2 regions of the Kitasatospora sp. NBC_01539 genome follow, and region 1 is predicted to be linked to the other one. Evidence: riboswitches for the same ligand, from Rfam matches in the RefSeq annotation. Region 1 holds a riboswitch; the other holds the start of a gene.
What was found. A riboswitch is a leader RNA that binds a small molecule or an ion and turns the genes downstream of it on or off. The one in region 1 is predicted to bind ZMP and ZTP.

Region 1 (3,394 bases):
GCGCCTGGGTGTACGTGGCGGCGCTGCCGGCGGACTGAGCCGGCTGCCGCGGTCAGTCGTGGTACTCCGAGACCAGGTCGTCGAGCGGCTCCGGCTCCACGGCGGGCACGGTGCGGTCGAGGCCGCTGGTGAAGGCCGAGGCGGACGCCACGTGGGCGCGGGCCACCTCCAGGATCTCGGCGGCCCGGGCGAGTTCCTCGGAGACCCTGGCCTGGCGGGCGGCGGCGGTGTCACGGTCGTCGTCGGCGAGGGCGACCCTGATCTGGGCGGACGGGATGGCCGCCAGCCCGGCGGCCGCCTGGCCGAGCGCCTGCGGCAGGTGGAAGAGGATCGCGTGCAGCGCCGTGATCACGTCGTGCACGCTGACGGGGTCGGGGAAGGCGCCGACTCCGACGGCGGTGCGGTGGTTGAGGACGCGGATCTCCTCGCCGATGGCGTTGGCGATCTCGTACGGGGTCCGGGCAGGGCCCGGTGCGCGGTCGGGGCTCATGGCGGCCATGGTCGCCCGTTCGATCCGTCCGAACACGCACGGCAGGCCGCGGCGTGCCGGTCGGTCACCCGTTCGACCTAGTGGGGGCCGCGGCGGGTACTAGGCTCGGGGCATGGCGGAGGACGAGGGCCCGGTACGGGTGGACAGCTGGATCTGGTCGGTCCGGCTGCTGAAGACGCGTTCGCTGGCCTCGGCGGCCTGCCGGGCCGGACACGTGCGGGTCAACGACGACCGGGCGAAGCCCGCCCAGGCCGTACGGCCTGGCGACGAGGTGCGCCTGAAGTACGACGGCCGGGAACGCGTCGTGGTGGTCACCCGGCTCATCCGCAAGCGGGTCGGCGCCGAGGTGGCCGTGCAGTGCTACACCGACCACAGCCCGCCGCCGCCCCCGCGCGAGGCCGTCGCCCCGGCGGCCGTCCGCGACCGCGGCACCGGCCGGCCGACCAAGCGCGACCGCCGGGAGATCGAGCGCCTGCGCGGCAGCTGAGCCCTGCGGTCCCGGCGGACCGGGGCCGCCAGGGCCGCCGGTCGGCGCGCCGTTCCGTGGGGACGACGGGTGGCATGTCCCAACCGGCTGCTGCCGGAACTGCGTTGGTGGTCGCGCTCGCCGGGGTACCCCGCCCTGGGCCCGAGGATCTGGATGGACACCGTCGACACGTTCCGAGGACTCCTGCGGCGGCCCCGGGGGTAGGGTGGCACCGGGCCGTGACTGGCGCTGAGGTGGGCCACCACCGGGGAGCGGCCCGGCGGACCCCGCCGATGCCGCGCGCCTGGGCGATCCGCCACGGACCCCGGAGCGCCCGATGCCCCGCACCCCCTCCCCCGCACGCCTCATGGACGGCACCGCTCTCGCCCGCCGTACCCTCGCGGCCGCCGCCGAGCGCGCCGCGGACCTCACCCGCCGCACCGGCACCGCCCCCTGCCTGGCGACCGTGCTGGTCGGTGACGACCCCGCCTCCGCGACGTACGTACGGATGAAGCGCAACCGCTGCGCCGCGACCGGCATCCGCTCCCGGCACGTCGCCCTGCCGGAGCACACCACTACGGCGGAACTCGTCTCCACCATCCGGGAGCTGTCCGAGGATGCGGAGGTGCACGGCATCCTGCTGCAGCACCCCGTGCCCGCCCACGTCGACGAGCGTGCGGCCTTCGAGGCCATCGCCCCGCACAAGGACGTCGACGGGGTCACCCTGCACTCGTTCTCCGCGATGGCCTTCGGCCGGCCCGGCTTCACGTCCTGCACCCCCGGCGGCATCCTCCGCCTCCTGGACGCCCACGGCATCGGCCTCGCGGGGCGGCGGGCCGTGGTCGTCGGACGCAGCGCCATCCTCGGCAGGCCGGTCGGCATGCTGCTGCTCGCGCGGGACGCCACGGTGACGTACTGCCACTCCCGGACGGAGGGGATCACCGAGGTGATCGGCGAGGCGGAGGTGCTGGTCGTCGCAGCCGGCCGCCCGGGGCTCGTGCACGGCACGCAGATCCGGCCCGGCGCGGTGGTGGTGGACGCCGGCTACCATCCGGGCGGGGTCGGCGACGTCGACGCCGCGTCCGCCCGGGAGCGGGCCTCGCTGCTCACGCCGGTACCGGGCGGGGTGGGGCCGATGACGATCGCGGTGCTGCTGGAGCAGACCGTGACCGCGGCCGGTCGGCAGCTGGGTGCCTGAGTCGGCACGACGAACAGGCCGGGCCCGGTGCGCTCTCACACACCGGGCCCGGCCTGGTTGGTAGCGGGGACAGGATTTGAACCTGCGACCTCTGGGTTATGAGCCCAGCGAGCTACCGAGCTGCTCCACCCCGCGTCGGTGAACCTCACTGTACGGCACGGACGGGGCACGAAGGAAATCCGTCGATCCGCAGCCGGTGGGCGGCACCGCGGGTCCGACCCTGCGGGGCCGTCCTGGACCGGGCCCGGTGTGAGCGTTCAGGGCGGCTCACACCGGGCCCGGCGGCATGGTGCGTCCGGCCGCCGCGGGCGGGCCGGACGGAGGGGTCAGCCCTGGGCCCTGGGGGCGGCGGCGAGGCCGGTGCAGGTGCGCAGGCCGTCGCGGCGGGTGCGGGCGGCCGTGGCGGCCGCACCGGTCGACGGGACGGGCACGCCGCGCTTGTCGATGTGGGCCGGGGTGAAGGCCTCGCCGACGGTGCGGCCGTCGCCGGTGAGCGTCAGCGTGGTGACGCCGGTCTCGTCGGAGTTGGAGTAGCTGGAGGTGCCGTACCAGAGGAAGTTGCCGAAGCCGTAGGCCACGTACGTCCGCCCGAGCATGCCGGAGCCGAGCATGGTGTGGGCGTGGGTGCCGACGACGGCGGTGGCGCCGGCCGCGGAGAGCTTCTTGGCGATGTCGGTCTGCGCGGCGGTGGGGCAGGTCTTGCCCTCGTCGCCCCAGTGCAGGTAGACGAGGACGACGGGCGCCTGCTTCTTGGCGGCGGTGACGGCGCGGACGAGCGCCGCGCTGTCGAGGGCGGAGGCGATGCCGGGCTTGCCGGTGCCGGCCCGCCACTTCTGGTTGGTGAGGTCGACGACCTGACTGGCCGCCAGCACCGCGACCTTGACGCCCTTGACGGTCGTCACGTACGGCGCGTACGCCTCCTTGGCGTCGTGGCCGAACCCGACGATCGGGATGGGCGAGGAGTCCTTCGCGGCGAGGGTGTCCTCGATGCCGGGTGCACCGAAGTCGGCGGCGTGGTTGTTGGCCATCGACACGATGTCCACGCCGGCGTCGTGGAGCAGTTGGAGGGCCTTGGGGCTGGTGCGGAAGGTGTACGTCTTGGGCTCGGGGGCGCCGCGGCCGGTGATGGCCGTCTCCAGGTTGAGCACGGAGAGGTCGGCGCCGGCGAGGGTCCGGGATATCGGGCCGAGCGCGGTGTCGGAGCCGGTGGGGCTCATCCGCGCCTCGGTGCGGCCCTCGA
Region 2 (3,394 bases), 250 kb from region 1:
TGGTGCCGCGCAGCACGGTGTCGATGAGGTCCGCGATCTCGTCCATCTCGGCGGTGCCGAGCCCGCGCGTGGTGAGCGCGGGAGTGCCGATCCGGACGCCGGAGGTGTACCAGGCGCCGTTCGGGTCGTGCGGGACGGCGTTGCGGTTGGTCACCACGCCCGCGTCCAGCAGCGCCGCCTCGGCCTGGCGGCCCGTCAGGCCGTGGCCGGAGACGTCGGCGAGCACCAGGTGGTTGTCGGTGCCGCCGGTGACGAGCGCCGTGCCCCGGCGCAGCAGCCCCTCGGCGAGCGCCTGCGCGTTGTCGACGACGCGCTGCGCGTAGTCCCGGAACTCCGGGCGGCGGGCCTCCGCGAGGGCGACCGCCTTCGCCGCCATGACGTGCGGGAGCGGGCCGCCGAGCACCATCGGGCAGCCGCGGTCGACGTGCTCGGCCAGCTCGGAGGTGCACAGCACCATGCCGCCGCGCGGGCCGCGCAGCGACTTGTGGGTGGTGGTGGTGACGATCTGGGCGTGCGGCACCGGGTCGAAGTCGCCGGTGAGCACCTTGCCCGCGACCAGGCCCGCGAAGTGCGCCATGTCGACCATGAGGGTCGCGCCGACCTCGTCGGCGATCTCGCGCATCAGGCGGAAGTTCACCCGCCGCGGGTAGGCGGAGTAGCCGGCGACGAGGATCAGCGGGCGGAACTCGCGGGCGGTGGCGCGCAGCGCGTCGTAGTCGATGAGTCCGGTGGCCGGGTCGGTGCCGTAGCTGCGCTGGTCGAACATCTTGCCGGAGATGTTGGGGCGGAAGCCGTGCGTGAGGTGGCCGCCGGTGTCCAGCGACATGCCCAGCAGGCGCTGGTTGCCGAACTCGCGGCGCAGCTCGGCCCAGTCCCGCTCGCTCAGGTCGTTGACCTGCCGCACCTGTGCGCGGGCCAGCGCCGGGCTCTCCACGCGCTGGGAGAGGATCGCCCAGAAGGCCACCAGGTTGGCGTCGATGCCCGAGTGCGGCTGCACGTAGGCGTGTTCGGCGCCGAAGAGGGCGCGGGCGTGTTCGGCGGCCAGCGTCTCCACGGTGTCGACGTTGCGGCAGCCCGCGTAGAAGCGGCGGCCGACGGTGCCCTCGGCGTACTTGTCGCTGAACCAGTTGCCCATCGCGAGGAGCACGGCGGGCGAGGCGTAGTTCTCGCTGGCGATGAGCTTCAGGGAGGCCCGCTGGTCCTGGATCTCGGCGCCGATGGCGTCGGCGACGCGGGGTTCGACGGCGCGGACGGCCTCGATCGCGCTGCGGAAGGCGGTGTCCGCGGTGGGACCGACGGCGGTGTGGGGCGCGCGGGGGTAGCCGGACTCGGCCAAGGCTGTCTCCTCATGACGATTCGGACGGCCCAGGCGCACGGCGACAGCGTGAGAGACACGGAGCCGCTTCCCGATGGTCGAGTCCATCCCTGCGCGCCAGTCACGGCTCGCGGCGAGCCTACCAACCCGGGCGGGGCGGTGTGCACGGGGAGCGGCCGCGGGCGGTGCCGACCGGCCGGACCTGCACGGGAGTGCAAGCGGCCGGGCACGGATCGTGCAGGAGACCGGGCCCTCCCGTGAAAGGATGCCGGTGCGGCCGCCGACCGGGGCGCCCTCGCGCGTGCGGCGGTCCGCCGGCACCGTGCGGAGGAAGGCGGCCCATGACGACGCGACGTGAGCGCTGGGAGCGGCGCACGCAGGCCCCGCTGATCGCCCTGTCCGGGCTCTTCGCGATCGCGTACGCGGTGCCGGTGCTCGTGCCGCACGCGCCCGCCCCGCTGCTGCGCGGGGCCGCCTGGACGGAGTGGGCGGTGTGGGCGGTGTTCGCCGCCGACTACGCGGCCCGGCTGATCCTGGCCGAGCGCCGCTGGGAGTTCGTCCGGCGCAGTCCGTTCGACCTGGCGTCCGTGGTGCTGCCGCTGGTGCAGCCGTTGCGGCTGCTGCGGCTGGTGTCGACGCTGCTGCTCGCGGGCCAGCGGGTGCGGATGGCCTCGCAGGTGCGGCTCACCACGTACGTCGCGGGCGTGGTGGTGGGGCTGCTGGTGTTCGGGTCGCTGGCCGTGCTGGAGATCGAGCGGACCTCGCCCACGGCGACCATCCTGACGCTCCAGGACGCGCTCTGGTGGTCGTTCACGACCATGACGACCGTCGGGTACGGCGACCTGACGCCGACCACCGGTCTCGGGCGGCTGCTGGCGGTCGCCCTGATGCTGTCCGGCATCGCGCTGCTCGGTGTGGTGACCGCGAACATCGCGGCGTGGTTCATCTCCCGGTTCGAAGCCGAGGACCGTATCGACCACCTCAACCACCGGGCGATCCAGGACCTCACCGCCGAGGTCCGCGAACTCCGCCTGCAGGTCGCCGAACTGAGTGCGGCCTCGGGCCGGGACGGCCTGACCGGACCGCCGGCCTCGGCGGAGGCGGCCGTCCCCCTGGCGTAGGGCGTGTCCGACCGTTCGCGGCGGATCGGCGCGCGGCGCCGTGCGCCCGTCGGGAATGGCCGGACCCGCTCTGGTGCCGACCGTTCGTCAGCACAGGACCTGTGGCACGTCCGGGTCCACCCGCCGGGCGTGCCCGGGGGCCGGCCGGCGGGGCCGCACCCAGCGCGTGCGTTGTCCGCGGCAGCCGCTAGCGTTCCGGCATCACCTGCGGCGGAGTGTCCGACTCCCTCCGCGTCTGCGGTGGTTTTCGACGACTTGCACGAGACCGAGGTGGGGACCGATGGGTTGGCTGGCGGCGGGCGAGGGGTACGAGGTGGCCCTCGTGGAGGGCCGGGTGACGGCGCGGGCGACGGCCGGGCGTTCGGCCGGGAGGCAGCTGAAGACGCTGCCGAAGGCGGTGCGGGAGCACCCCGAGACGGACCGGCTGCGCCGGTTCGCGGAGTGGCTGGACCGGCACGCCGCGTCGTGCGTGGCGCAGGTGGACACCTGGATGGTCTCCTCGCTGCCGGTGCCGACGGGGCTGATCGCCCGTGTCTGGCCCGACGAGGCCTGGCAGGCCGCGCTGCGCGACCTGGTGGTCGTCGGCGACGACCCGGACGAGACCGGCTTCCTGCGCGACGCCACGGCCGACGGCTCGCTGAAGCTCGTCGACCTGGACGGTGAGACGGTGCGCATCGCCCCGGAGACGGTGACGCTGCCGCACCCGGTGCTGCTGCCCGACCTCGACGACCTGCGCGAGTTCGCCGCCGAACTCGGCGTCGTGCAGCGCGTCGAGCAGATCCACCGGGCGACCTGGCTGCGGCCCGACGACCTCGCGCCGACCGCCGCCGAGATCCGGGACTTCGCGGGCGGGCGGTTCCCCTCGCGGTTCGGCCTCGCCGCCCGCGCCTCCTCGCTGGGCTACCGGGTCTCCGGCGGCTACGCGACGTGCCGCGTGCGCGACACCGGACGCACCGTC

Region 2: linked by a shared signal. The riboswitch ahead of OG335_RS32635 (glycine hydroxymethyltransferase) and the one ahead of OG335_RS31630 (bifunctional 5,10-methylenetetrahydrofolate dehydrogenase/5,10-methenyltetrahydrofolate cyclohydrolase) in region 1 are both predicted to bind ZMP and ZTP.

The regions. Positions count from the first base shown of each region.
Region 1 is NZ_CP109390.1:7,283,233-7,286,626, reverse strand. Features, by position in the region: gene OG335_RS31645 (YchJ family protein) at 1-38, shown strand, start outside; gene OG335_RS31640 (hypothetical protein) at 53-490, opposite strand; gene OG335_RS31635 (RNA-binding S4 domain-containing protein) at 603-977, shown strand; ZMP/ZTP riboswitch at 1,186-1,273, shown strand; gene OG335_RS31630 (bifunctional 5,10-methylenetetrahydrofolate dehydrogenase/5,10-methenyltetrahydrofolate cyclohydrolase) at 1,294-2,154, shown strand; tRNA gene OG335_RS31625 (tRNA-Met) at 2,213-2,289, opposite strand; gene OG335_RS31620 (CapA family protein) at 2,481-3,394, opposite strand, start outside.
Region 2 is NZ_CP109390.1:7,537,731-7,541,124, reverse strand. Features, by position in the region: gene OG335_RS32635 (glycine hydroxymethyltransferase) at 1-1,336, opposite strand, end outside; ZMP/ZTP riboswitch at 1,357-1,450, opposite strand; gene OG335_RS32630 (potassium channel family protein) at 1,657-2,436, shown strand; gene OG335_RS32625 (DUF4132 domain-containing protein) at 2,717-3,394, shown strand, end outside.